Regions from separate parts of the Streptosporangium sp. NPDC050855 genome, predicted to be linked through region 1. Evidence: riboswitches for the same ligand, from Rfam matches in the RefSeq annotation. Region 1 holds a riboswitch; each other region holds the start of a gene.
What was found. Region 1 has a riboswitch for cyclic di-AMP ahead of ACIBCT_RS05465 (hypothetical protein). Riboswitches for the same ligand answer to the same signal wherever they lie in the genome.
Positions count from the first base shown of each region.

Region 2: linked by a shared signal. The riboswitch ahead of ACIBCT_RS27635 (C40 family peptidase) and the one ahead of ACIBCT_RS05465 (hypothetical protein) in region 1 are both predicted to bind cyclic di-AMP.
Region 3: linked by a shared signal. The riboswitch ahead of ACIBCT_RS17025 (CHAP domain-containing protein) and the one ahead of ACIBCT_RS05465 (hypothetical protein) in region 1 are both predicted to bind cyclic di-AMP.
Region 4: linked by a shared signal. The riboswitch ahead of ACIBCT_RS07170 (C40 family peptidase) and the one ahead of ACIBCT_RS05465 (hypothetical protein) in region 1 are both predicted to bind cyclic di-AMP.

Region 1 covers NZ_JBITFY010000002.1:78,903-85,924, reverse strand. Annotated here, with positions in the region: gene ACIBCT_RS05495 (DUF427 domain-containing protein) at 85-468, opposite strand; gene ACIBCT_RS05490 (DUF998 domain-containing protein) at 607-1,320, opposite strand; gene ACIBCT_RS05485 (putative quinol monooxygenase) at 1,484-1,768, opposite strand; gene ACIBCT_RS05480 (hypothetical protein) at 1,932-2,249, shown strand; gene ACIBCT_RS05475 (sugar kinase) at 2,362-3,309, opposite strand; gene ACIBCT_RS05470 (DUF4253 domain-containing protein) at 3,654-4,430, shown strand; cyclic di-AMP (ydaO/yuaA leader) riboswitch at 4,650-4,795, shown strand; gene ACIBCT_RS05465 (hypothetical protein) at 5,053-5,805, shown strand; gene ACIBCT_RS05460 (alpha/beta fold hydrolase) at 5,890-6,771, shown strand; gene ACIBCT_RS05455 (hypothetical protein) at 6,941-7,022, opposite strand, start outside.
Region 2 covers NZ_JBITFY010000015.1:84,440-91,461, reverse strand. Annotated here, with positions in the region: gene ACIBCT_RS27645 (NlpC/P60 family protein) at 1-247, shown strand, start outside; gene ACIBCT_RS27640 (DUF1905 domain-containing protein) at 594-884, shown strand; cyclic di-AMP (ydaO/yuaA leader) riboswitch at 1,252-1,411, shown strand; gene ACIBCT_RS27635 (C40 family peptidase) at 1,545-2,087, shown strand; gene ACIBCT_RS27630 (hypothetical protein) at 2,167-3,111, shown strand; gene ACIBCT_RS27625 (M48 family metallopeptidase) at 3,108-4,385, shown strand; gene ACIBCT_RS27620 (glycosyltransferase family 4 protein) at 4,382-5,506, shown strand; gene ACIBCT_RS27615 (helix-turn-helix domain-containing protein) at 5,503-6,432, opposite strand; gene ACIBCT_RS27610 (AMP-dependent synthetase/ligase) at 6,582-7,022, opposite strand, start outside.
Region 3 covers NZ_JBITFY010000007.1:309,568-316,589, reverse strand. Annotated here, with positions in the region: gene ACIBCT_RS17030 (ABC transporter substrate-binding protein) at 1-1,228, opposite strand, end outside; gene ACIBCT_RS17025 (CHAP domain-containing protein) at 2,036-2,752, opposite strand; cyclic di-AMP (ydaO/yuaA leader) riboswitch at 2,771-2,909, opposite strand; gene ACIBCT_RS17020 (oxidoreductase) at 3,408-4,289, opposite strand; gene ACIBCT_RS17015 (hypothetical protein) at 4,496-5,536, shown strand; gene ACIBCT_RS17010 (DUF6716 putative glycosyltransferase) at 5,644-7,022, shown strand, end outside.
Region 4 covers NZ_JBITFY010000002.1:438,253-445,274, forward strand. Annotated here, with positions in the region: gene ACIBCT_RS07155 (Uma2 family endonuclease) at 1-223, shown strand, start outside; gene ACIBCT_RS07160 (branched-chain amino acid aminotransferase) at 276-1,370, opposite strand; gene ACIBCT_RS07165 (3-isopropylmalate dehydrogenase) at 1,544-2,590, opposite strand; cyclic di-AMP (ydaO/yuaA leader) riboswitch at 2,732-2,962, shown strand; gene ACIBCT_RS07170 (C40 family peptidase) at 2,950-3,546, shown strand; gene serA (phosphoglycerate dehydrogenase) at 4,151-5,740, opposite strand; gene ACIBCT_RS07180 (hypothetical protein) at 5,967-6,998, shown strand.

The DNA of each region.
Region 1 (7,022 bases):
ACAGACGATCACAGACGATCACACGGTCGGCCGCTCGACGACCTGAGGCCGGCCCCGAGATCCGTCGCCCGACGGGGGAGACGGTCAGGCGACCGGCTGCTCGTCGATGGAGTCGACGCGCTCGGGGTAGAAGGCGACGTGGTCCTTGATCTCGGCGACGGCCGGGTGCGGCGACTCGTAGACCCACAAAGCGTCCACCACCTGCTCGCCGTCCACCGTGACGGTGTAGTAGCTCGCGTCGCCCTTGAACGGGCAGTAGGTGGCGGTGTCGGTCCGCTCCAGCAGCGAGCGGTCGACGTCGTCGATCGGGATGTACTGAACGGGCGGGTACGAGGCCTCCTGCAGCGTCAGCACGCGCTGCGAGTCGGCGACCACCCGGCCGGAGACCGAGACGACGACCCGGGCCGGGTTCGCCGTGATCGTGATCGGATGCTTGGCGCTGGGCTGAAGAACGGGCTTGTCGGTCATGGTGGGCACCCCTTTCTCTCGTGACCAGTCTGCCGCAGCCCGGATCCGGGCCGTCGGCCACCGCCCCGGGATCGTCCGGGGCACTGGACGGGCACGGACGGGACACGGATGGGACGAACAGGGATGGACGGGGACGGGTCAGGGGAGGTCGGCGGCGGTGGGGCGTGCCGACACGGGGTCCGGGCGGGTCCGCAGCAGGTGGACGGCCAGGAGGCCGAGCCAGCAGAAACCGGTCGCGATCGAGATCCGCTGCATCAGGCCACCGAGACCGGCGAAGCCCTCGGCCCCGGAGAACCCCATCCCGGCGAGCACGAACGAGACGAGGAACACCAGCCCGCCGGCCGCCGAGTAGACCGCCCAGCCGGTCTCGCCCCATCCGGCGAAGCGGCGGGCGAACACGAAGCACGCGGCGGCCAGCGCGGCGAAGAAGAGCAACGAGAACGGGACGTCGTGGAGACGGCCCTGCCAGGTGGAGACGCCCCGCGCGGCCGTGCCGGGCGGATAGCCGCCGATCGGGTCGGTCGGGAAGACACCGGCGCCGATCAACCCGATCGCGCTCGCACCGATCAGCAGCGGCCCCCAGGTCGAGCGCCGTCCGGGCGTACGGAGATCCCGGCGCAGGCCGACGGCGAAGACCAGCATCAGCAGACCGGTGACGACGAAGTTGGCGACCTGCGTCCATCCGTACGGACCCAGGGACAGGGAGCTGACCGGATGGCGCATCGGGTCGTAGCCGGCGCGGGTGGCCCCCTCGATCAGGAACGCGGTGACGAACAGGAGGCCGGCGGCCACCCCGCACAGGTAGGGAAGGGTGGCGCGTGGCGCCGTCGTGTTCTCTGCCGGGGTGCGCATCGATCCTCCTGCACGGGAGACGTCACGGTATCGGGGGAGAGGAACCGCCGGGTGCTTCCCAGGAACGCAGTATCCGCCTGCCGGACGGGCCGGAGCCAGTGCTCGGCCGTGACCTGAGCCCGTCCTGGGACCGGAACCTCCCCCGCGGTCCTCTTCCGGCCGATCAGGCGGGGCCGACCCCGGAGATCTGGTAGCGGGACACGTCGGCGTCGCGGATCATCGCGGACCGGTCGTCCTCCGGGCCGGAGCCCCGGAACGCCTCCAGGGCCTCCTTCGACTCCCACCGCTCGTAGACGTTGATCCGCCCGGTCTCGACGAGGTCGGCGCCGAGCGTGAAGTCGAGGCAGCCGGACGCGGCGCGGGCCTGCTCGACCACGGGCACGCACCCTCGCAGGTAGTCGTCCCGGGCGTCGGGGTCGACGCGGATCCAGCCTGAAACAATGATCATGCCGCCACCCTATGGCCCGCCACCGACAGGATCACCGCCGGACCGGAGCCGGTATGCAAGGGCTGACGCTTCCGTGCCGGTCGCGCATATCGGGCGCCCGCGGGGCACGTAGGATCCGACGGCCGGGCAGGTACGGCGGAGACGAGGACGGCGAGGGCGCGGTGTGAGTTTTGATCTCGGAGTCTGGCTCGGAACCGAACCGCTCACCGCGGCCGAGGCCCTCCGCCGGTACCTCCTCCGGACCGGGAGCGAGATCGCCTGCGGCGAGCCGAGCCCGGAGGTGGCGGCCTTCTACGAGGAGCTGACGTCGGTCTTCCCCGACCTGACCGCCGAGAACTACGCGACCTCGCCGTGGTCCGAGCCGTTGAGCGTGGGGGAGGACTTCGTGCTGATGAGCGCGGTCTTCCCCCGGGCCGGGGAGGTGTGCCGGGTCGTGCTGGAGATGTCCTGGCGGCACCCGCTGGTGATCTTCGAGCCGTAGGGGTGCCTCACGAGCCGTCGCGGGCCCTTCGCGTCGTACGGCGCGACGAGCCGGTCGGCGCCGGTCGGTGCGGGTCGGTGCGGGTCGGTGCCGGTCGGCGCGGTGAGGCCGCTCAGCGGCTGACCGCGTCGCCGGACGGGCGCAGCAGGCCGAGGTCGGAGCGGCGGGGGAGGCTCTCCCAGTCGCCGTCGGCGGTGACCGCGAAGGCCCCGGCGGCCGACGCCGTGGCCAGGCGCTCCTGTGGATCGGCTCCCGCGAGGGTCTCGGCGATCCAGCCCGCGGCGAAGGCGTCCCCGGCGCCCACCGGGTCGACCTCGGTGACCCGGTGCGGCTCGGCGTGCCGTACGACGCCGTCGGAGAGTTCCATCGCGCCCAGCGAGCCGCGCTTGACGAGGACGTGGCGCGGGCCGAGGTCGGCCAGGGCGCGGGCCAGGGCGAGCTGGTCGTTGCCCTCCACGACCAGCCGGGCCTCGGCCTCGGTCGCGAACATGACGTCCACCGTCGGGACGATCTCCCGCAGCACGGCGGACGCCTCGGCGGGCGTCCACAGTGCCCGGCGGTAGTTGACGTCCATCGACACGGTCACCCCCGCGTCGCGGGCCTCGGCGATCGCGGCCCGGACCGCCTCGGCGGCGGAGGCCGACAGGGCCGGGGTGATGCCGGTGACGTGCAGCACGCGGGCCGAACGGATCATCGAGGTGTCCAGGTCGGCCGGGCAGAGCCGGGATCCGGCGCTCGCCGAGCGGTAGTAGCGCACGTCCACCACCTCGGCCGTGCGCCTGCTCTTGATCATCAGGCCGGTGGGCGTGTCCGGGTCGACCCGCATCCCCCGTACGTCGACGCCCTCGCCCGCCAGCGTCGAGCGGAGCAGTTCCCCGAACTCGTCGTCGCCCACCCTGCCGATCCAGGCCGAGCGCCCGCCGAGCCGGGAGACGCCGATGGCCACGTTCGACTCCGCGCCCCCCACGCCCAGCCCGAAGTCGCGGGCGTGCCTGAGCGGGCCGGTGCGCCGCGCGCTGAACAGTGCCATGCTCTCGCCGAGCGTGACCAGGTCGGTCATGGAAGGGGCTCCTCACGCAGCGGGGTCGGTGATCGGTCGTACCCGGCCGTCCGCCGGTCCTCCCGGGATGATCCGGTACGCCGAATACCAGGTCAAGGGAGTGGATAGCGCTTTCTCGCGGCCATCGAGCAGCATAACGTCCTCTACCGGACGGCCGTCGAGCGGCATGGATCTTCCTCTAATTTTTGCTCGGTCCAGGGCACAACTGTCCCTCGGGGTGCTTGACAGGCCAAAATTGATCCGTGGTCAGGATCGGATCGGTAGAGATGAACGATTGCGAGCAGGGGAAGCTTCCGCCCGTTCTGCGCCAGTTGTTCGCCGACGGAGCCGACGGAGCTCGCGGGATGAGCGGAGGTGAGGGCAGGAGGCTCTCGGTGGACCTGCCGCCGGGTGAGCTGGTCTGGCCCGACCCCGGTTACGCTCAGCTCGCGATCCGTCACCGTCCGGCCTTCTGGCTCAGCGAGGTGACGGTCTCGGGGGAGTACTGGGCGCGGCTGCGGGCCGAGCACGAGCGGTCGGGGCTGTGGCCGGTGCTGCTGGAGGACTCCGTCCAGCCCTGGTCGGCCGGTCAGATCGCCCCGGACGCGGCGGCCGAGATCGACAACTACCACGTCGAGGCGTTCATGGCCGAGGTGTGGTCCGACTGGATCGCCAGGGCCCACGTCGACCAGCTCGAACTGCTCGACCCCTTCGGCCCGGAGTGCCCCGGCCCGGCCCCCGCGGGCAGGCTCGCCGCCGACCCCGGGGTGGTCGCGGACTGGTACGCGGGGATGGTGGCCGAGCGCAGGACGCCGCTCGGGCTCGTCGCGGTCGACCGCGGTGCCGACGCCCTGGCCGTCATGGGCTGGCAGGGCGCGCTGAACCACAACGAGTGGATGGTCCCGCTCGCGGCCGTCGTGCGCAGCTGGGAGGACAGGTTCGGGGTGCGGGTGGTCGGGATGGGGTTCAACACCCTCGACGTCAGCGTGGCGGCCCCGCCGACGACCTTCGAGCACGCCCTGCAGGTCGCCGCGGAGCACTGGACGTTCTGCCCCGACAGCATCATCCAGGGCGCGGGGACCCTCATCGACTACGCCGAGCAGATCAAGGGCAGGAACGCCTGGTCGTTCTGGTGGGACTGAGCCGTCCCGGGGCCGGGGGGCCGCGATCCCCGTAGCGGGCGGGCCTGTGGGGCCGCGAGACGCCCGTCCGAGCAATCCTGGATGTTGAGTGCTTTAGGGGACTTTTTGCCAACAAGGTAGATCTTCTGGGGTTTTCGTGGTCTTTGCTTTGCTTTGTCTGGTTCTCGTGGGTAGTGTCCCCTGTTATCGGCCGGTGACCTGCCCTTCACAAGAGGGAGCGACCGCCCGACGTCGAATCCCGCAGGCCGGATGCCGCGGGAACCGGGGACCCATTTTCCGGGGTGAATCCGCCGCTCATGCGGCGGTAGGGCAACTCCACCGCCCGAACCCGTCAGCTAACCCGGTAGACGAGATGGAGAGGAGACCCCCTCATGGATGACCGCGTCACCGCGTCGGTGCACCCCCTGTCCGCGCCGACCACCTGAACCTTCCCCTGCCCCCCGTCCCCCATCCCCCGTACCTTTCGCGCCGCGCCTGATCGCGGCATTTCCAGGCAGCGCTCTGCGTAACGACTGGTTCGTCCGGTTACGCCTTTTCTCCGACAGCGCGCCCTCGCCCGTGCGCCCCTTTTCGGCGTGTCGCACGCGGTAGCCCCGTTCCCTCGCGAAAGAGCCTTTCCCCCATGAACCTCTTCTTTGGCATGCACAAGAACCGCCTGGCCGCAGCCGCCCTCGTCGGGGTGAGCGTGCTCGCCTCCGCGGGCGTCGCCTCCGCACTCCCCGCCTCTCCGTCCCTCGCCGCCGCCACCACCTCCGCGGTGAGCGGCCCCGAGGACGGCGTCGAGGCAGTCCTGCTCCACGGATCCACCCGCGCCTCCTACTTCTGGGACGACTCCTCCGGCCGCGCCGGGGACACCGGCCTGCCGGCCAGTGGCAAGCCGATGCAGAAGGGCATGATCGCCAGCCCGAGCTGGCCGCTGCTCACCGAGGGCTACATCCTCTACAAGGGCAAGCGGGCCAAGTTCTTCGTCGGCGACCGCGGCCCCGGGGTGCCCTCCAACCGCGGCATCATGCTCGACATCGACGCCAAGACCTTCGCCGACCTGACCGGCGGCACCTTCAACGCCGGCACGCTCGGTGTGGACGGCAACGGTGGCATGGGCCACATCGACGTCGAGTACGTGATCACCCGGTGGGGCGACGGCGTGGGCAGGAAGAACCACCCCGTGGCCTTCTCCACCGGTGCCTGGGGCCGCAAGGACCCCAACCCGGCCGATCCGCCCAAGACCGTGCTGGCCAAGTCCGGACGGCCGAAGAAGGTCACCGGGACCGAGCAGGTGAGCGCCGCGCCGATGTCGGCCAAGCCCAAGGTCATGGCCGAAGCCCTCTCCGCGGCCGGGCTGAGCGTGCGGGAGCCGGGCGCCGTCGTCTGGTAGCCGGTCGTCGCGACCGGCCCCGCCGGTGCCGGATCCTCTACAGAATGGCATTCTGTTTCGCAGGATCAACACGGTAGGAGTGCCATGACGACTCTGCGAACCCGGGCGAACGGCATCGAGATCGCCTACGACACCTTCGGCTCCCCCGAGGACCGCCCGCTCCTGTTGATCATGGGACTCGGCTCCCAGATGATCCACTGGGACGAGGACTTCTGCGGGCTGCTCGCCGGGCGCGGGCACCACGTGGTGCGTTTCGACAACCGTGACGTCGGTGAGAGCACCCACCTGCACGAGGCCGGAGCACCCGGACCCGGCTGGAACGGCCGGGTCCCCTACCTGGTCGGCGACATGGCCGACGACGCCGCGGGGCTGCTGGAGGCACTCGGCCTGGACTCCGCGCACGTGGTGGGCGTCTCGATGGGCGGGATGATCGCGCAGTCGCTGGCGATCCGCCACCCGCACCGGGTGCGCAGCCTCACCTCGATCATGTCCACCCCCAGCCCGCGGGCGGCGCCCCCGACCGAGGCCGCGATGGCCGCGCTCATGTCGCCGCCCTCGCCCGACCGCGAGGCGGCGATCCGGCGGGCCGTCGCGACCTGGGACGTCATCGGCTCACCCGGTTACCCGGCCGACCGCGAGCGGATCGCGAGGGTCGCCGCCCTGAGCTACGACAGGGCCTACGACCCGCCGGGCACCGCCAGGCAACTGGCCGCGATCATGGCCTCCGAGGACCGCGCCCCGCTGCTGGCGAAGCTGACGGTGCTGGCCCTCGTCCTGCACGGGGAGGACGACCAGCTCGTCCCGGTCTCCGGGGGGATCGCCACGGCCGAGGCGATCCCGGGCGCGCGCCTGCTCACCTTCCCCGGCATGGGCCACGACCTGCCCCGCGAACTCTGGACGGCCTTCGCCGACGCGATCGAGGAGCTCACCGGCTCCGCCGACCAGGCCGCCGCCGCGGCACGCTGAGGACCCGGCGTCCCGGGCCCGGGACCGTACGCCCCGGGGCCCGGCCGCCGACGGACGACCCGTCGACGAACGACCCGACGGCACACGGGCTCCGGGAACCCGGACCGCCGCAACCCAGACCGCCGCAACCCAGACCGCCGGGACGTGCGCCCGGGACGCGCCGGGAGGTTCAGACCTCGATCTTCTCCTCGATGCTCCGGAGGGTGTGCCGGGCGAGCGCCAGGTTGGACCGGTTCCGGTCGAGGGCCAGG
Region 2 (7,022 bases), on a different contig from region 1:
CTCCTGGCGCACCGGCGGGGTCAGCATCCCCCGGACGACCTGGCAGCAGTGGAGCTGGGGCGCGAGCCGCAAGGTCTCGCTGAACGACCTGCAGCCGGGGGACCTCATCTTCAGCGAGGGCCTGGGGCACGTCAGCATGTACGCGGGCGACGGCAAGATCGTGCACGCCCCGCAGACCGGCGACGTGGTCAAGGTCGTCCCGCTGTCGGCCTACGGCCGCCGCCTCGTCGGGGCCGTCCGCCCCTGAGGGCCCGTCGCTTCTGGGGGCCCGCCCCTGAGGGCCCGTCGCTTTTGAGGGCCCGTCCGTCCCTCAGGGCGGTTCGTGTGCCCCTGAGGGCCCCGTCGTGCTCCTGAGGGCCTGTCCGCTCCTGAGGGCCCGTGTGCCCGGGGCCGCCCTCTCCCGAGGGGGCTCCGGTCCGTCTGGGCCGCTCGCCCCCCGGACGGGCCGCCCACCGGCGCCCGTGGGGGTCCGTGAAGACGTCTCGCGCGCGGGCGACGATTCCGCGCCCTCGCGGGAGTCCTCTCTCCGGACGGACCATCGGCCTCCTCCGGCCCCCGGAGGCGTGCCGCGACACAGGACCAGGGAGACGACGATGCCCACCCCCGCGACCCCGCAGCCGCTCGGCCACACCTTCACCGCCCCCATCGAGAAGGACGGCGCCTTCGCCACCTTCGTGACCGTGCCGGGCTCGGCCGAGCTCCTCGGCACGAGGCGGGCCGTGAAGGTCACCGGGACGGTCGACGGTCACCCGTTCGCCGCCACGCTGATGCCCTCGGGCGCCGGCCCGCACTGGCTGCCGCTGCGGGCGGAGCTGTGCAGGCTGATCGGCAAGCACGAGGCCGGGGCCGAGGTGACGTTCCACCTCGAGCGGCGGCTGAGCTGAACCGTCGCCCGCGGGCCCGGGAACGCCGCTCGCGGCGACCCGGGCCACGGCGTCCCCCGCGCTCACCGCGAGGGCCGGAACGATGTGACGAAGATAACAAAACTCGCGATTCACAGGGCTTGGAGGGCGATGTGACGAGAGTCATATCTCGATCGCATAAATAGGCATCACGCAGCGGTAACGGGAGGATCAAGAAGCCCTCTCGATCCTCCGTTTCTGGGAACCCTTTGCCGAAACGTGGCGATCGGAGTAACTTCTGGCTGCGCGACGTGCAAGCCATGCCGCCGCGGTGAACGACGGTCTCCGGGCCGTCTTCGTCCATAGAAATCCAGCCGGCCGCCGCGCCCCCGCAAGGGGCGGACGTCATCGTGGCGGCCCGCCGAATCCGTGCAGCCAGGAGGCATGGAACCGGGGACCCAAAAGGCCCGACACACCGTGGCCAGGGGTGAATCGGCACATTTGTGCCGTAGGGCATCTTCCAAGCCCGAATCCGTCAGCTAACCCGGTAGGCATCAGTGGAAGCACCAAGGAGAAATCCTGTCTACCACCCCGTACAACCCCCGTTTGTCACGCTTTTTCCGCCTTTCTCTAGGCGGCGTCGCCCTCACGTTGACCGCCTCAGCCGGAGCGGTCACCCTGGGACCCACGGCGGCGCAGGCGATGACGGACAATCCCCCTGAGATCCTGGTCAGCAGCGCGACCGGCGTCTCCGAGCAGACCGAGAGCACGGAGACCGGGCGGGCCACGACGAAGGGCACGGTCAAGGCCAGGACCAAGGCCAGGACCGCCACGAAGTCCAAGGCCAAGGCCAAGACCACGATGAGCAGGGCGGCACTGCAGAAGGTTCGGGCCGGCAAGGCCGTCGCGGCGGCCAAGAAGCAGATCGGCGATCCGTACCGGTGGGGAGCCTCCGGTCCCGGAGCCTTCGACTGCTCGGGGCTCGTCCGCTACGCCTGGCGCACGGCCGGCGTGTCCCTTCCCAGGATCACGCACAGCCAGTACAGGTCGCTCAAGAAGAAGGTCCCTTGGAGCAAGCTGCTCCCCGGTGACCTGCTGTTCTTCAGCGGAAAGGGCCACGTCGGCATGTACGTCGGCAAGGGCAGGATGGTCCACTCGCCGAGCAGCGGCAAGTCCGTCCGGATCGTGAAGCTGAAGGGGCACTACCGGTCCTCCTTCGCGGGAGCGGCCCGGCCCGGAGCCTGAACCCGAACGGTGACAGCGGTCCCGTCCCCGCACCGCGGGGACGGGACCGCTGCCGTCCGGTCGGCTACCATCGGCTCACATGTCCGTCCCGAACGGGTCCCACCCGGGCGGATCCGTCCCGCGAGGCCGCCGCGCCGTGCTCGCCGGGATGCTGGCGCTGCTGAGCGCCGGCCCGCTCACCGGGGCCGGACCCCTCCCGGCCGGCCGGCACGGCCTCCCCGGCGTCCCGGACTCCCTCGGCACCCTCGCCGGCCGCCGCACTCCCGCCGTCCCCGGACCTCCCGGGGTCTCCGGTGTTCCCGGCGTCCCCGATGTTCCCGATGTTCCCGATGTCCCCGCCGGCCTCTGGCCGGACGGCGCGACCGTCGTGCGGGGCCGGCACTCCGTGGTGGTCGGCCACCGCGTGCCGCACGCCGCCCTGCGGGACCTGGCGGCCACGGCCGACCGGGCCCGGCGCACCGTCGCGGAGATCTGGGGACCGGTCCGGGCCCTGGTCCTCCACCCCGCCACCGACGCCGAGGCCGCCGCCCTCGCCGGGGCGGGAAGCACCCGCGGCCTGGCCGCCCTGGCCACCGCGGACCGGGTGATCGTCCTGCCGTCCGGCTACGCCCGGCTCACCGCGACCGGCAGGGACGTGGTGATCACGCACGAGCTCACCCACGTGGCCACCGGCGCCACCCGCGGCGGCCGGGTGCCGATGTGGCTCTCGGAGGGTTTCGCGGACTACGCCGGGTACCGCGACGCCGGGATCGCCGTGCGGACGGTCGCCGCCGAGCTGGCCGCGGAGGTGCGCGCCGGGACCCTGCCCGCCCGCCTCCCCGGACCGGCCGATTTCGCCCCGGGCGCCCCGAGGCTCGCGCAGGCCTACGAGGAGGCGTGGCTTGCCTGCCGCCTCGTCGCGGAGCGCTTCGGGGAGAAGGCGTTGGTGAGGCTCTACGGTAGCGATGTCGGGAGCACGCTCGGCCTGTCGGCGGCCGAGTTCACCCGGGCCTGGCGCGAGTACCTCCGGAGGGAACTGCGATGACGCTGAGCACGACGGACGCGCCCTCGGGCACGCGGTCGGCGGGGTGGGCGCTGGCCGCCCTGGGCGCGCTCACCCTGGCGGTCGTGGCGTTCACCACGCCCTGGCGGGCCCTGCCCGCGGCGGCGCCCGAGGTCGCCCCCTCCCCGGAGCGGGACTTCACCGCCGAGCAGATCGCCCGCTCCCAGGCGTTCGACGCGCTGGTCAGCGTTCCCGCGTACCTGTCGCTGGGCCTGACGCTGGTCGTGGCCGGGGTGCTGGTGGCCACGCCGCTGGGCGCCCGGCTGGCCGACCGGCTGCGGGGCCCCTGGTGGCTGCGCGTGCTGCTCGGCGTGCTGGTGATCTCGGCCGCGGTGGCGGCCCTGCGCTGGCCGCTGGGGATGTGGTCGGAGACCTACCTGCGCGAGTACGGGCTGTCCACCCAGCAGTGGCCCGCGTGGTCGGCCGACCGGGTCAAGAGCGCGGGCGTCGGCACGGCACTGACCGCGATCATGGTCCTGGCGGTGGTCGCGCTGGCGCGGCGCTACCGGCGCTGGTGGATCCCGGCCTCGGCCGGGGTGTTCGCGCTGACGCTGGGCGCGTCCTTCGCCTACCCGGTGCTCATCGAGCCGATCTTCAACGACTTCAGGCCGATGGAGGCCGGGAAGCTGCGCGACGACCTGCTCGCCATGGCCGCCAGGGACGGCGTGCCCGTGGAGGACGTGCTCGTCGCCGACGCCTCGCGGCGGACCACCGCGCTCAACGCCTACGTCTCCGGCTTCGGCGCCACCCGCAGGATCGTCGTCTACGACACGCTGCTGCGGGCCCCCGCCGACGAGGTCGAGCTGGTGGTCGCGCACGAGCTGGGCCACGCCGAGGCGGGCGACGTGCTCTGGGGAACGCTCGTCGGCGGCCTGGGCGCGGCCTGCGGGGCGTGCCTGCTGTACGCGGTCGCCTCGGCGCCGGGCCTGCGGCGGCGGGCCGGGGTGCCCGCCCTCGGCGACCCGCGGGCCACGGGCCTGATCATGGGGCTGGTGAGCCTGGCCACGGTCCTGTCGGGACCGGCCCAGAACGTGGTGAGCAGGCAGGTCGAGGCCCGCGCCGACGTGCACGCGCTGGACCTGACCCGCGACCCGGCGACGTTCGTCGCCATGCAGCGGCGCCTGGCCGCCACCAACGTCTCGGACCTGTCGCCCGACCCCCTCGAACACCTGCTCTACGCCTCGCACCCCGCGGCGCCGCAGCGCATCGCCGCGGCCCGCTCCTGGGCCCGGCTGAACGGTCTCCCCGAGCCGTGAGCCGGACCCTGGTCGTCACGAACGACTTCCCGCCCCGCGCGGGAGGGATCCAGTCCTTCGTGCACGGCCTCGTGGCCCGCCGCCCGCCCGGCTCGGTCGTCGTGTACGCCCCGGCCTGGCCCGGCGGTGACGCCTTCGACCGGCGCCGGCCGTACCCGGTGGTGCGGCACCCGGGGTCGCTGATGCTGCCCTCGCCCGCGGTGGCCCGCCGGGCCGCCGCCCTGGTCGCCCGGTTCGGCTGCGACACCGTGGTCTTCGGGGCGGCGGCGCCGCTGGGCCTGCTCGCGCCGAGGATGCGCGAGGCCGGGGCACGCCGCGTGGTCATGCTCACCCACGGCCACGAGGCGGGATGGGCCGGGATCCCGCTGGCCCGCGGGATCCTCGCCAGGATCGGCGCGGAGGCCGACGCGGTCACCTACCTGGGGGAGTACACCCGGCGCCGGCTGGCCGGGCTGGTCCCCGAGGGCAGGCTGGTGCGGCTGGCGCCCGGCGTCGACACCGGGACGTTCCACCCCGGCGCCGGGGGGGAGCGGATCCGCGCCGAACTGGGCCTGGGGGACCGGCCGACGGTGGTCTGCCTGTCCAGGCTGGTGCCGCGCAAGGGCCAGGACACGCTCCTGCGGGCCTGGCCCACGGTGCTGCGGGACGTCCCCGACGCGGTGCTCCTGATCATCGGTGGCGGCCCGTACCGCAGGACGCTGGAACGGCTCGCCCGGCCGCTGGGCGGCGCGGTCCGGATCGTCGGCCCGGTGCCGGAGTCCGCGCTGCCCGGCCACCTCGCCGCGGGAGACGTGTTCGCCATGCCGTGCCGCACCCGCCTGGGCGGCGTGGACGTCGAAGGGCTCGGCATCGTCTACCTGGAGGCGTCCGCCACCGGGCTGCCGGTGGTGGCGGGCTCCTCGGGCGGCGCCCCCGACGCCGTGCTGAACGGGGAGACCGGGCTGGTGGTCGACGGGACCCGTCCGGACGAGGTCGCCGCGGCCCTGACCGGCCTGCTCAAGGACCCGGCCGGCGCGCGGGCCATGGGGGAACGGGGGCGCGAGTGGGTCGCGCGCGAGTGGAGCTGGGAACGTGCCGCGGCCCGCTTCGCCCGCCTGCTGGAGCCCGCGCAGACCCCCTAACCCCGCTCCGCGCCCTCCGAAAGACCGGCGGGGCGACCGGCGCGGGACGCGGCCGGGCCGCCGGGACGGGCGTCCCCGGGGTCACCGACGGGGTCACCGACGGGGTGGCCGGTGAGACGGTCGAGCGCCGCGGAGGTGGCGTCGTCGGCGGGCAGGTGGACGACGAGGCGCTGGTCGTCGTCGGCGGGCAGCTCCAGGGTCTCGTACGCCAGGCGCAGCTCGCCCGTCTCGGGGTGGAGCATCCGCAGCACGCCGCTCGCCCGGGGCAGGCCGGGCAGGGTCTCCACGCGCCCGGTGAAGGCGGTCCCGGCGGTGACGGCCAGCTCGTCGGCGAGCAGCACCAGGTGCGGGTCCGTCCGGAACGCCCCCTGCTTGAGGGCGGCGACCTGCTCGTCGGCGACCTCGTCCCAGTCGGGGTAGACGGCCCGCGCCCGCTCGTCGGTGAACACGAAGCGGGCGAGGTTCGGCGGATCGCCGTCCAGCAGCCCGGCCGGTCCGGCCAGCCGCCGGTACCCGGCCGTGCAGGCCAGGACCTCGCTCAGCCGGTTGAGCAGCACCGCGGGGGCCGGTTCCAGGCGGTCGAGCAGCGCCCGTACGGCGGGGCGCGTCACGCGGGGCGGCACCGGCGCGTCCACGCAGCCGAAGCCGCCCTCGGCCGTCTTGCCGAGACGGTGCAGGTGGACGCGTTCGATCGTGGTCAGCCGCAGCGCGTCGGCGAGGGCGGAGAGCACCTGCACGGACGGCCGCCGGTCGCGTCCCTGCTCCAGGCGGGTCAGGTACTCGACGCTGACCCCGGACAGCGTGGCCAGCTCGGCCCGGCGCAGGCCCGGCGTGCGGCGCCGGGGGCCGGTCGGCAGCCCGATCTCGGAGGGTGACACCGCTTCGCGGCGGACGCGCAGGAACAGTCCCAGTTCGTTGTCGCTCACGGTGCGAACGTAACAGCGGTGCCCGCGGGGACCGTGCCCGCGGGCCACCGCCCCCGGCCGTTCCCCGCGTCCGCTTTCGCCTTCCCCGCGTTCCGCGTGCCCCGCCCCGGTGTTCCCCGCCCCTCGGACGGACGGGCGGACGGCACGTGCTAGCGGTAGAGGGCGTTCACCCGCTCGGCGAAGTCGCGCATGACCACGCCGCGCTTGACCTTCAGGGTCGGGGTGAGGTGCCCGCTCTCCTCGCTGATGTCGACGTCGAGCACGGTGAACTTCTTGATCTGCTCGGCCCTGGAGACCGTCCTGTTGGCGTCGTCCACGGCCTTCTGCACCTCGGCGACGATCTCCGGGTCGGAGCTGAGGGCGGCGAGGTCCGCGCCGGTCCTGCCGTTGGCGGTCTTCCACTGCTCCAGGGCCTCGACGTCGAGCGTGACGAGCGCCGCGACGAACGGCCGGTCGTCGCCCACCACCATCGCCTGGCTGACCAGCGGGTGGGCTCGGATGCGGTCCTCCAGCGGGCCCGGCGCCACGTTCTTGCCCGCGGCGGTGACGATGAGCTCCTTCTTGCGGCCGGTGATGCTGAGGTAGCCGTC
Region 3 (7,022 bases), on a different contig from region 1:
CCAGGAAGACCGGCAGCAGGTCCTTGACCGACTCGCCGAAGATCTTGCCGGTCGGCGCGTCGTTGAAGAACTCGTTCTTCAGGTCCGCGACCGCGGGGTCCTGCTGAGCCGGGATGGAGCTCGGGAAGGCCGCGGCCTCCTGGAAGGCCATGACGTGGCCCTCCTTGCCGGTGAGGTAGTTCAGGACCTCGGCGGCCTCCTTGGGGTGCTTGCTCTGCTTGGGCACGGCCAGGTAGGAGCCGCCCCAGTTGCCGGCACCGCCGGGCACCGCCGCGACGTCCCACTTGCCCTTGTTGCCCTCACCGGCCGCACCGGAGACCACACCGAGCATCCAGGCCGGGCAGCCCATGGTCGCGAAGCCGCCCTTCTTGATGGCGGCGTTCCACGGCGGGGTGAAGGACGCGAGCTTGGCGGTCAGGCCCGCCTCGCTGAAGCTCTTCACCGTGTCGAAGGACGTCTTGATCGCGGGGTTGGTCTCGATGACGAGCTGGTTCTGCTTGTCGAAGTAGGCGACGTTGCCGTTCTTCGGCGCCTCCTGCGACAGGATCACGTTGTAGAGCGTGTTCGGGCCGTCGAGGAACTTGGGGTCGCTCTTGCCGGGGTTGGCGGCCTGGAACTTCTTGCCGACCTCCATGAAGGCGGCCCAGTCCGGCCAGAGCTTGCCGACCTCTTCGCGGTTGGTGGGCAGGCCCGCCTTCTCGAACAGGTCCTTGCGGTAGCACATGGTCATGCCGCCGATGTCGGTGCCGAGGGCGAAGAGCTTGTTGTCGGCGTTGATGCCGTTGTCCCACTTCGCCGCGGGGAAGTCGGCCTTGCGGCTGTCCAGCCCGTACTGGGCCAGGTCCGTGAAGAACTGGGGACGGGCCTTCATGAGGCCCATCGCGCCCTCGTCGAGGGCGATGATGTCGGCGGCGCCGCTGCCGGCCTGCAGACGCTGGAGCAGCTGCGGCAGGTAGACGTCCTCGAACCGGTCGGTCAGGTTCTGGTACTTGACCTGGATGTTCGGGTGAGCGGCGTTCCAGGTCTCCACGGCCTTGTCATAGCCGAAGTTCTCGCCACCTCCGAAGGTGTGCACGGTGATCGTCACCGGCTCGGCCGCGGCGGCGGAGGAAGAACCGCCGGCCGCGGGCTTGGCGGGCTCGCTGGAACCGCACGACGTGATGGCCAGGGCGGTGGCCGCCATGACCGCTACGGCGGCCAGCTTGCCCTGCCGCTTGTTGTTCAACATTCCGGACCCCTCTCAGGTGGTCGCCCGAATCATTGGGAGGTGACATCGCGTACCGGTCCCCGACAAACGCGGCCTCACGATGCGGTCTTTCCTCAATGTGCTTTGGGAGCGCTCCCACGAAGAGTGGACGATGGGCAACCAGGACGTCAATAGACCGAAACTCAACCGTTACATGGAAGGCGTTTTGAGGGTCCTGGGGCGCCTAAATGGTGATATACATCCCATATGGGGTTTTGGGAGCGCTCCCATCACACGGGCATACAGTCAGGGCATTTCGCGCTCCTACCACGAACCGGCACCGGACGGGACCACCGCGCGGCGGACCCCGCGCGTGACCGTGCGCGACGTCCGGTCGTGTACGCGGCCTCGTGACGGCATACGCCGCCTCGTGACGGCACGCTGCGGCACACGACGGCCCGTGGCGGGGCCGGGCGGTGATCGTGCCCGGCGCGCGGCCGCACCCGCGCGCGGGACGGCATCCGCGCGGGAGACACGGAGGACGCGGGGACGCCGGAGACGCAGAGACGCCGGAGATGCAGGGACGCCGGAGATGCAGGGACGCCGGAGACGCCGGCCCGTACGCGATCGGAGCCCTCGTGCGGGACGGGCGGGCGCCGGAGGCATGACGAGGCCCGTCTCCCGGCCTGGCCGGGACGACGGGCGGATGGACGGGGGGTGTGAAGGGGAAGGGGGGAGGGGGCGCGAGGGGTCTGACACGTACCCTGACAGGGTCCTGGTGCGGACCCCGTCGCGTGAGTCCGTGAGCCGCGTGAGTCGCGGTGCCGGCCGGTGCCGGCCGGGGCCGGATCAGCCGGCGTAGACCGGGTAGCCGAAGCCGGCGACCTCGGACATGGGCCGGACGAGCTGCTCGACGTTACCGTTGCCGGTGTTGCCCTCGATCGTGGTGATCGTGCCGTCGCCGTTGTCGTGCTTCACGAAGCCGACGTGGTCGATGCCGTCGATGCTCTTGCCGCCCTCCCAGTCGAAGTAGACGACGGCGCCGGGGGTGGGGGTGGTGCCCCAGTGGCCGTTCTGCGCGAACCACTTGGCGTGGGTGACGGTGTAGGCGTCCCAGCCCATCGTGGGCCGGATGCCCGCCATCTCGCCGACCCAGGACACGAACATCGCGCACCAGGGGGCGTTGGCGTAGCCGTAGATGTTGCCTCCGTCGCGGGCGGCGGTCTCCTGGGCGCGGGGGGAGGACATGTACCACTGGTGGAACTTGGTCCCGCCGCCCATGGAGTTCTCGCGGACGCCGATCTGCTGGGCGGCCAGGTTCAGCACCTGCGCGGCCGTGACCTTGGGAAGCCGCTGGGCCACGACCTCCAGGGGGGTCCTGGCGGACCCGGAGTCCGAGGAGACCTCGGCGGTCTTGGTGTCGGCGGGCGGGGTGTTCAGCGCGCCGTGGCCGTCGGCCTGGGCGGCGGGGCCCATGACTCCCGCGGTCAGTGCGATGGAGGCGCCGAGGGCGATTCGTGCCAGGCGGGGGATGATGGGGGTGGGGGTGGAGCGGTGCTCGGTCATATGGGGGTTCGACTCCTTGCGTCGCTTCCATTCCGCCTACCGGGTTAGCTGACGGGTTCGGGCTGGGAAGTGCCCTACGACGCACGTATGCGTTGATTCACCCCAGGAACGTGGTTCCCCGGTTCCGCAGACCTCGCGGATTCGGCGGCCGTGCTCACCGGGGGCGGAGGGGGTCCGCCCAGGTGAGACGCGGTCGGGCAATGTGACGGCAATGCTCAGACCTTGGTAGACCCAGACATTTGCCATGAACGGGATGAACCTACGTCATCCGGTCAGACGATTACAAGCAGGACACATTGCCTTCTCATGGTGATAGCGCCTGGTCAGAGGGGTAGAGGATGCCGTTCCGCGCCCCCGGGAGGGGAGTGGATCACCCTCCCCGCGGGTCGTCCCATGCCCTCGCCGTCGCCCGGACCTCTTCGGGGCGGTGACCGGAAAGCCCGGTGTCCCCGGCGATCCGGAGATCGGGCCCGCGTCCGCCCGCCGTCCGGCCCGGTGGTCACGGGTCGGGAAGGACCGGTCCCCGGGCGGCTCTTTACCTACCGCCTTTGTCGAACTGGCCTTCGATGGTAAAAACTGCGGGGGCGGCGGACGATCTTTCCTAAAGTCTTCTCAAAACCTCCTCAATGCCCTGTTCAAGCGGGGAGGCGACCCCTCACGGCAGCCGCCGGGTCTCCCCGAACCGCACGCCGGTCATCTCCTCCGACACCTCCCACAGCCGCGCCGCCACCTCCGGGTCGGTCGCCCGGGCCGAGGGGCGCAGCACCTTCGGCCCCGGGCCGATGTACTGCCCGCCCGTGACCTCGGGGGAGGTGGCGGCGTACAGGGACGGCAGGGCGCCCTTGGCGGCCGGTTGCAGCACCAGGCGCATCAGGGCGTTGAGGGGGCGGGTCAGCACGCCCGTCTTCAGGATCCCGGTCGCGGTGGTGCCCGGGTGGGTCGCCAGGCTGAGCAGGGTCGCCCCCGAGGCGTCGGCGCGGCGCTGCAGCTCCAGGGTGAACAGCAGGTTGGCCAGCTTGGAACGGCCGTAGGAGGAGAACCTGCCGTACCGGCGTTCGAGGCCCAGGTCGTCGAAGTCGATCGTCCCGACGGAGTGCGCGTCGCTGGAGACCGTGACCACCCGGGCCGCCGGGGCGGCCAGCAGGCGCGGCATCAGCAGGCCGGTCAGCGCGAAGTGCCCCAGGTGGTTGACGCCGAACTGGGTCTCGAAGCCGTCGGCGGTCGTCCCCCGGGGCATCAGCCCCACCCCGGCGTTGTTGATCAGCAGGTCCAGCGGCTCGCGGACGGTCTCGGCGAAGGCGCGCACCGACCGCAGGTCGGCCAGGTCGAGCGCCCCCGCCTCCACCCGGGCCCCCGGCACCTCGGCCCTGACGGCCTCCAGCGCGGCCCTGCCCCGCCCGGGGTCACGGGCGGCCAGCACGACCCGGGCGCCGTGCCTGGCCAGCTCCAGCGCCGTCGGCAGGCCAATGCCCCCGCTGGCCCCGGTGACGACGGCCGTGCGGCCGGTCAGGTCGGGAACGTCCTCGGCCGTCCACATGGCTCGCCCCTCTCCGCTCCCGCACGGCCCTGCGGCCCGCGCGGCCGACCCGCCGGTGCCCGGCGTGGATCTTCAGGTACGGGCAGTGTACGGAACGGCCAGGCGCCCCGCGCGAAGCCACGCAAGATCACAAGTTGGCGCGCGTGGTCCGCTGTTCACCCGCAGTTCCCGGACCGGTAAGGCCACCGGGTTACGGTGTGGCGGTCGTGAACGGGTCATCGCCCGGCGTGGAGGACGGCCGAGACCACGCGCGGGAGCAGGGTTCGGCCGTCGCCTGGGTGGAGTCTCCGCTGCAGATGCTCTGCGCCGTGGAGGCCCATCACGCGGGGCTGCTCGGCCCCCGCGGCCACCTCGTGCCCAGGGCGGGCCTGCGCCCCCTGGCGGTGACGGGACGCGAGCTGAGACGCCTGGGGCTGCCCGAGGGCCTCGAACTCGCCGAGGCCCGCCCGGACATGCCCCGGCCGCCCCGGGGACGCACCTGGGCGCTGGGCGACGCCTTCTCCGGCAAGGTCCAGTTCCGCTGGCTCACCGCCTCTCCCGGCCGGGTCGTGATCGTCGACGACGGCCTGGCCACGATCAGGCTCCTGGAGCTGATCACCGGCAGGCCCGGCACGCCCCTGCTGCGGGCACGCGGCGGGGCCGGGCGGCTCAGGACCGTCCTGGGCGTGGCGGCCGGACTGCGGCTGCGCGCCGCCGCCCGTTCCGGCCGGCTCTCGATCTTCACCGCGCTGCCCGTCGCCCCCGACCTGGCGAAGGCCGTACGGGCCAGGGGGATCGAGCTGGTCACCCACGACTTCGCCTGGCTGCGCTCGCAGCCGCTGCGCAGGCCCCGCCCGCAGGAGCGGACCGTGGTCCTGGGCACCTCGCTGGTCCGCAACGGCCTGATCCACCGGGAGCACTACTTCACCTGGCTGGCCGGGCTGGGCGCGGACGGGCCGGTGGCCTACTTCCCGCACCGCCGCGAGGACCCGGGCGACCTGGCCCGGGTCGCCGAGCAGCGCGGGATCACCGTCTACGACGGCGGCATCCCCGCGGAGCTGACGCTGCGCGGCCTGGCCGCCGAGCAGCGGGTGCTGAGCCTGCCGTCCACCGCGGTCACCTCCCTGCGGATCCTGCTCTCGGCGCGGGGCGTGGCCGTGCGGACGGTGGACGTGCCCGACGAGTGGTGGACGGCCGAGGCGGCGCCCTCGCTCCGCTCCCACCTGTCGATGTTCGCCCATCACGACACCGGGGTCGCCGGACCATGAACCGCCCGCCCGGGCCCGGGAGCCATCGGGCCGTGACGCGATGACACCGTGACGCCACGATCCCCGCGGCCCGGAGCCCGGGGATCGGCCACCCGCGAGCGCCTGCGGTGCCGCGTTCCCTGTCCACGTACGACACCGGGGGAGACACCCCCGGCTGGAGGTTCTCGTTGAAGGTCCTGGCCGTGGCCGACTCCGACTCCTACCTGAAGTGGGCGGCCTGCCTGCTGCGGGGGCTGCCCTCGGGCTGCACGACGGAGCTGGCGGTGATCCGCACCCCGATCGTGCCGTCCCCGGCGCAGATCCAGGCAGCCGTCGCGGGGTCGGCGGCCGAGCCGCCCGTGCTCTCGGCCCGCGCGCTGCGCCGGGCCGCCGAACGGTTCAGGCCCGACGTGGTACTGGTGGCCTGCACCGGGCCGGTGGTGGACGTGCTGGTCGCCGAGGTGCTGGCCGGGCTGCGGCCCCGGCCGGTGTTCGCGTCGGGACTGCCCGGCATCTCCATTCCCGCCACCGAGAAGGCGTGGCTGTTCCGCAGCGGGTGCGAGCTGTTCGTGCTGCACAGCGGCCGGGAGGTCGAGGAGTTCTCGGCGATCGGCCGGGCGCTGGGCGGGGGCGGCCAGGTCGGCCTGGCCCGGCTGCCGTTCCTGCACGGCACCGGTGGCGCACCCGGCGGGGGAGCCGTCGCGGGAACCGGAACCGTCGCGGGAACCGGAATCGGAACCAGGACCGGGACCGGGACCGGGACCGGAACCGGGGCCGGGGCCGGGGCCGGGGCCGGGGCCGGGGCCGCAATCGAGGCCGGGGCCGGAGCCGGGACCGGGACGGGTGCCGCCGTGCGGCCCGCCGTCGTCGGCCCGCGCGACCGGGTGGTGTTCGCCACCCAGGCCAAGGTGCCCAGGCGCAGGGAGGAGCGCGAGAGCGTCCTGCTGGCCCTGGCCGAGCTGGCCCGGCACCGGCCGGACCTGGACGTCGTCGTCAAGCTCCGCGCCCTGGACACCGAACGCCAGACCCACAACGAGCGCTACCACTACATGGGCCTGTGGCGGTCGCTGGTCGAGCAGGGCCGGGTGCGGGACGACGCCGTACGGTTCGCCACGGGCCCCATGCACGAGCACCTGGCCTGCGCGGCCGGGTTCGTCACCGTCAGCTCGACCGCCGCGCTGGAGGCCATCGCCGGCAAGGTGCCACTGCTGGTGCTCTCCGACTTCGGTGTGAACGCCGAGATGATCAACCTGGTCTTCGAGGACAGCGGGCTGCTGGGCACCCTCGACGACCTGGCCGCCGGGCGCTTCCTGGACCCGGACGACGCCTGGTGCAGGGCCAACTACTTCCATCCGGGCGCCGACGACGACTGGATCTCGCGCATGGTCTCCCTGGTCGGCCAGGCCCGCTCGGGACGGCTCGTCCCGGCCCGCTCCCTGCTGGACGGCCCCCAGTACGCCGCCGCCCGCCGCCGCGCCCGGATGCGCGTGGAGGTCCCGCCGAACGT
Region 4 (7,022 bases), 360 kb from region 1:
GAGCAGCGTTCACGACGACCACGTGGTCAAGCCGCGTGCCTGCGCGCTCGCGGGCGTCCCGCTCTACCTCGTGATCGACACCTTCGCGGACCGGTTCAGGTTGCTCAGCCGACCCGGCCCGGAGGGGTACGCCGAAGAGGTCACCGAGTCGCTCGGCAAGCCGCTCGAACTGCCCGCGCCGTGGAACCTCACGATCGACACGGGCAGGCTGACCGAGGGCTGAGCCCGTCGCGCGGAAGGGCCCGGCCTTGGAGGACCGGGCCTTCCGGTGGCGGCTAGCAGATCTTGTGGACCCAGCCGTGCGGGTCGGGGCGGGACCCGTACTGGATGCCCACGAGTTCCTCGCGGATCTTCGAGGTGACCGGGCCCTGGTTGCCGTCGCCGATCGTCCAGGCGCGGTCGGCGCCCTTGACCGCGCCGACCGGGGTGACGACCGCGGCCGTGCCGCAGGCGAAGACCTCGGTCAGCTCGCCCGACTCGCAGCCGCTCTGCCACTCCTCGATCGACAGGCGTCCCTCCTCGGCCCGCAGGCCCAGGTCACCGGCGAGGGTGAGGATGGAGTCGCGGGTGATGCCGGGCAGGAGCGTCCCGGTCAGCGCCGGGGTGAGCAGGCGGTCGCCGTAGACGAAGAACAGGTTCATCCCGCCCATCTCCTCGACGTGACGGTGCTCGACCGCGTCCAGCCAGACCACCTGGTCGCAGCCCTGCTCGACGGCCTGGCGCTGGGCCACGAAGGCCCCGGCGTAGTTGCCGCCGCACTTGGCCGCCCCGGTGCCACCGGGGGCGGCGCGGGTGTACTCGGTGGAGAGCCAGACCGAGACGGCCTTGCCCCCGCCGAAGTAGGCCGCGGCCGGTCCGGCGATGACCATGTACCGGTAGGTCCTGGAAGGGTAGTTGACACCGAGCGCGGGCTGCGTGGCGATCATGAAGGGGCGCAGGTAGAGGCTGTGCCCCGGGGTGGTGGGGACCCAGTCACGGTCGGTCTGGACGAGCAGCTCCAGCGACTCGACGAACGTCTCCTCGGGCAGCTCGGGCATGGCCATCCGCAGCGCCGAGGCGTTGAACCGGGCGGCGTTGGCCTCCGGCCGGAAGGTCACGATGGCGCCGTTCTCCTGGCGGTAGGCCTTGAGACCCTCGAAGAGCTCCTGCCCGTAGTGGAAGACCGAGGTCGCCGGGTCGAGGACGAGCGGCCCGTACGGGGTGAGCCGGGCGTCGTGCCACCCCTCCCCCTCGGTGTAGTCGATGGAGATCATGTGGTCGGTGAAGACCTGGCCGAACCCCGGGCTCGCCATTACCTGCTCACGCTCGTCCGTGGTGCGAGCGTGGTCGGAGAGCTGCACGTCGAAGCTGAGCTTCTGAGCGGTGGTCATGACGCGGATCCTTCTCTTGGTGTCTGGCTTACCCTTGCGTCCATTCTGCGTTGGACCGGGTAACGGGAAACTACTGCATCGATAGCGAAAACCGTCAGCGGGGCGGAAAACCAAAACGCGCCCGGCGGCTCGGTGAGCCGCCAGGCGCGTCTGGGTCGAGGTGGGCGGCTTCCTCAGCCGGCTACTCGGGCGGTGATGTCGTCGCCGATCTCGCGGGTGGTCCGGCCGGTCCGGCCGGTCGGCCGCTCGGCCAGGTCGTCGGCGACGGCCCGCTCGACCCGGACGGCCTCGGAGTCCAGGCCCAGGTGGTCCAGGAGCATGGCGACCGACAGGATCGTGGCGGTCGGGTCGGCCTTGCCCTGGCCCGCGATGTCGGGGGCGCTGCCGTGGACCGGCTCGAACATGCTCGGCGCGGTGCGGTCGGGGTTGACGTTGCCGCTGGCCGCCAGGCCGATGCCACCGGCGATCGCCGCGCCGATGTCGGTGAGGATGTCACCGAAGAGGTTGTCGGTGACGATCACGTCGAAGCGCCGGGGCTGGCTGACGAAGAACATCGAGGCCGCGTCGACGTGGCAGTAGTCGGTCTGGACGTCCGGGTACTCCCGGCCGACCCTCTCGACGGTGCGGGCCCACAGGTCACCGGCGTAGGTGAGCACGTTGGTCTTGTGGACCAGGGTGAGCCTCCTGCGGGGACGCGACAGCGCCTTGTCGAAGGCGTAGCGCACCACGCGCTCGACGCCGAAGGCGGTGTTCAGCGACTCCTGGGTGGCGATCTCCTGCGGGGTGCCGTGACGCATGACGCCCCCGGCTCCGGCGTACGGGCCCTCGGTGCCCTCGCGGACGACGATCATGTCGATGTCCTCCGGCCGGACCCCGCCCAGCGGGGTCTCCACCCCGGGGAAGAGCTTGACCGGCCGCAGGTTCACGTAGTGGTCGAGCCGGAAGCGGAGCTTGAGCAGCAGGTCGCGCTCCAGCACGCCCGGGGGCACGCTGGGGTCGCCGACCGCCCCGAGCAGGATCGCGTCGTAGCCGCGCAGCTCCTCCAGGACGACGTCGGGCAGCGTCTCACCGGTCTCGTGGTAGCGCTTGGCGCCGAGATCGTAGGTGGTGGTCTCCACCTTCGTGCCGACCGCTTCGAGGACCTTCAGCCCTTCGGTGACGACCTCGACCCCGATCCCGTCCCCGGGGATGACCGCCAGGCGGATGTTACGCGAATCCATGGGGTCACCCTACCGGGCCGTCTCGGTGCTTGAACACCGGTCTCACGCCTCGGACGGAATTTCCCTCGGGTACATCTGATCGCTTTGCCCGTCTTTATCCTATGTTGACCGTTTCGCGAGGTTTCGTTATGGTCCTCACCGTTCACGTTGATGCCTAATTCGTACGGATCATCCCTTATCGATGCGTACGGAGCCGGGGAACCACTCTTTCCGGGATCGTCCCGGGCCCCGGGAACCCCGCTCCCGACCGGAGCGCGTTCCCGGCCGCCCGCGACGGGATCCCTCGGGGCGAATCGGCGCGCCCGCGCGCCGTAGGGCGGCCTCCACGCCCGAGCCCGACAGCTCACCCGGCAGGCCCTATGGAAGGAACGACCCTGTACGGCAAGATCTGTTCGCGCGTCGCGTCCGTCCTCGTCGCCGGGACCGCGGTGTTCGCGACCCCGGCCACCGCGCTGGCCGCCTCGCCCTTGCCCGCCCCCGCGCCTCCCGCGCTCGGCATGCCCGCCCTGAAGGGCGCCCTGCGGGCCGCGTCCCTGCGTCCCGCCTGGCAGAAGGCCCTGAGCTGGGCCATGTCCAAGCGCGGCACGCCGTACGCGTGGGGCGGCACCGGCCGCGGCGGCTTCGACTGCTCCGGGCTGATGCTCCGCGCCTATGGGGCCGCCGGGATCGCGCTGCCCCGCATCGCCTCCGAGCAGTACGAGGCGTTCTCCAGGAAGATCGCCTGGAAGGACCTCAGGCCCGGGGACCTGGTCTTCTTCCGGGGTCTCGGGCATGTCGGAATGATCACGAAGCCCGGGTACATGGTGCACGCCCCGCGGAGCGGGGACGTGGTCAAGGAGGAGCGGCTCGCCTCATGGCGGCACGCCTCCTTCGTCGGCGGGGTGCGCCCCGACCCCGAGGGGGTCGAACTGGCCGAGCGGATCGAGCACGCGACCGGATCCGCCGTCGGCGGGTGAGCCCCCGCGGCTCCGCCGCGAGCGTCGCGGAGCCGTCCGCCCCGGCCGGCCCGGCCCGGACCGGCGCACGGCCGTGATCGGGCAGGTGGCCGGCAGGTGGCCGGCAGGTGGCCGGCAGGGTCAGCGGGTGGGCGCGCCACCGTTGTCGCGGCGGTCCAGGGCGGTCTGGATCGCGTCGGCCGCCTCGTCCTCGTTCTCGTCCGGGCGGTTCCAGGAGTACATCTCGTACATGGTGAGTCTCGTTTCGGTCGCGGGTGAGCTGTGAAGGTGGCCGAGACTCCGGTCAGGACTCGGACCGGGCCCGATGCCTCGGTCCGGGTCACGGACCGGTGGGCGGAGGGCTCGGAGCCGGCGATCGCCACGGCACCGTGGCGGGCCGCCGGCCTGCCCTGTCAGGCCCCGCCGCGGCGGGTGCGGAGTGCGAGAACACCCGGCGCATCTCCATCAGGTTACCCGGTGACGAAAGGGTCGTCTCGCCCCGCGTACACACTTCTCACATGTCGAGACGGCGAGCGGGTGCCGGCCCGGTCCCGGACGGTCCGTCCGGGAGCGGGCCGCGGCGCGCCGCGGCCACCCACGAAGGGGACCCGGCGGACCGGGACGGTCAGTCGGTCAGGTCGACCGAACGGCCGCTGTCGGCGCCGATCTCCGCGCCGATCTGGTCGACCACGTCGGCCGGGATGGCGGTGTCGACGGTGAGCGCGATCAGGGCCTTGCCGCCCTTGACGTCCCGGGCCACCTGCATCGAGGCGATGTTGATCGAGTGGTCGCCCAGGATGCGGCCGACCACGCCGACGATGCCGGGACGGTCGGTGTAGGTGAAGAACGACAGGTGGTCGGTCGGCTCGATCTCCATCTGGTAGCCGTTGACCTCGACGATCTTCGTGATCTGCCTCGGCCCGGACAGGGTGCCGGAGACCGAGACCGCGCGGCCGTCGGCGAGCACGCCGCGGACCGTCACCACGTTGCGCCAGTCGGGGCTCTCCGAGCTGGTGATCAGCTCGACCGTGACACCGCGGTCCTTGGCCAGCAGCGGGGCGTTGACGTAGGTGACCGAGTCCTCGACCACGTCGGTGAAGACGCCCTTGAGGGCGGCCAGCTCCAGCACCCGGACGTCGTGGGAGGCGATCTCGCCGCGCACCTCGACGTCGAGCCTGGTGGCGACCTCACCGGCGAGCGCGGTGAACACCCGGCCGAGCTTCTCGGCCAGCGGCAGGCCCGGCTTGACGTCCTCGGCGACGGCGCCGCCCTGGACGTTGACCGCGTCCGGCACGAACTCCCCGGCCAGGGCGAGCTTCACGCTCCGCGCGACCTGGGTGCCGGCCTTCTCCTGGGCCTCGTGGGTCGAGGCGCCCAGGTGCGGGGTGACCACGACCTGGTCCAGCTCGAAGAGCGGGCTGTCGGTGACCGGCTCCTTGGGGAACACGTCGATGCCGGCGCCGGCGACGCGGCCCTCCTTGATCGCGGAGTAGAGGGCGTTCTCGTCGATGATCCCGCCTCGGGCGACGTTGATCAGGCGCACGTTCGGCTTGACCTGGTGCAGCTCCCGCTCTCCGATGAGGCCGATGGTCTCCTTGGACTTGGGCAGGTGCACGGTGATGAAGTCGGCCTCGCGCAGGGCCTCCTCCAGCGAGACCAGGCGGACGCCCATCTGCGCGGCGCGGGCCGGCTGCAGGTAGGGGTCGTAGGCGATCAGCTCGACGCCGAACGGCTGGAGGCGCTGCGCGACCAGCTGGCCGATCTTGCCGAGGCCGAGGATGGCGACGACCTTCTCGTCCAGCTCCACGCCGGTGTACTTCGAGCGCTTCCACTCGCCGCCCTTGAGCGCGGAGTGGGCCTGGGCGACGTTGCGGGCGGAGGCGAGGATCAGGGCCACGGTGTGCTCGGCGGCACTGGTGATGTTGGAGGTGGGCGCGTTGACGACCATGACGCCGGCCTTGGTGGCCGACTCCACGTCGACGTTGTCCAGGCCGACGCCGGCGCGGGCGACCACGCGGAGCCGGGGGGCGGCGGCGATCGCCTCGGCGTCCACCTGGGTGGCGCTGCGCACGATCAGGGCGTCCACGTCCGCGAGGGCGGGCAGGAACTGGGCGCGGTCGGCGCCGTCGGTGTGGCGGACTTCGAAGTCCGCGCCCAGAACCGCGAGACCGGCCTCGGAGAGTTCCTCGGCGACCAGTACGACGGGCTTGTTCACAGGCAGATCCTTACTAGGCGGTGAGGTGCACGGACCTCACGTAGTCTATCGGCGCTTGTGAACGCGTTCACGAGTGTCCCGCGATCCGAGACGGGGTAGGCCGTGACCGGGGGGCGCTACCCGCCGTCGTCGCATCCCATGCCTGCAAAATTCAACTTGGTATTGATCCCAAGAAAACTTCGCGATTACCCTGATAAGCCGTGGTCCACTACCTATCGTTCCTCATATGAGCATCGGGAACCCCGCTCTCGGCACCGTGCTCGCCCAGCACGGCGAGCCGCACCGGCTGCTGGCCGCGCTCGCGGAATGGGGACTCCTGGTCGCCGTGCGACCCGACCGCTCCGTCGTGCTCGGCACGACCCAGGCGGGTGAGCGTGTCCTGCTCGGATACACCTCGGCGGACACCTACGCGCGGCACCGTGGCAGCCACTCGTTGTCGGCCTGCGACGCCGACACCGTCCTCGACATCCAGCGCGTCACCGGCGTGCGGGAGATCGTGATCGACGCGGCCGGGCCGGCCGCCGCGGCCGTGCCGATCGAGGACCTCCAGCGCTACCTGCTCTCGACGCGCAGCGGGCCCACCCCCGCGCTGTCGAGCGCGACCCCCACCGCGTACGCGACCGGGGCGATGGCCACGGTCTCGCGTTCGGCGCCCGCGCTTCCGCGGACCGCTCCCCCGGCGGCACCGCAGAGCCCGTACCCGCAGGCTCCCTCCGCGCCGGGCGCGTACCCGCAGGGCACGCCCTCCCCGGGGGCGTACCCGCAGACCCCTCCCCCGGCGGCCCCGCAGGCCCCGTACCCGCAGGGCCCCTCGCGGCAGGCCGCCTCCCCGCAGGGCCGGCCGCGGACCCCCGTGCCCGCCGCGCCCGCCGCCTCGTGGATCCCGGCACCCCGGCCGCACCTGTCGGGCCCGATGCAGATGGTGGACCCCGGCTACCGCCGCTGCGACCACCCGATCCTGCCCGCGCTGCGCGCCGCGATCTCGCACCTGCTCGTCGACTACCCGCTCGTCCACCACGTGTGGATCTCCGAGGCCAGCACCTCCTCGGGCGCCCCGGGGATCATGCTGCACGTCAAGGTGCACATGTCGGCGGCCGAGGACGTGGTCAGGGACATCCACCGCGGGGTACGGGCCAGGCTGCCGCAGCTCGCCGCCAGCGAGGCGCCGATCCTGATGGCCAGGGTCGCCGACGCGCGCAGCGAGCAGCGGATGATCGAGCTGGGCGCCCACGTGGTCTGCGCCGACGTCACCGACTGACACCGACCGGCACCGACCGGCACC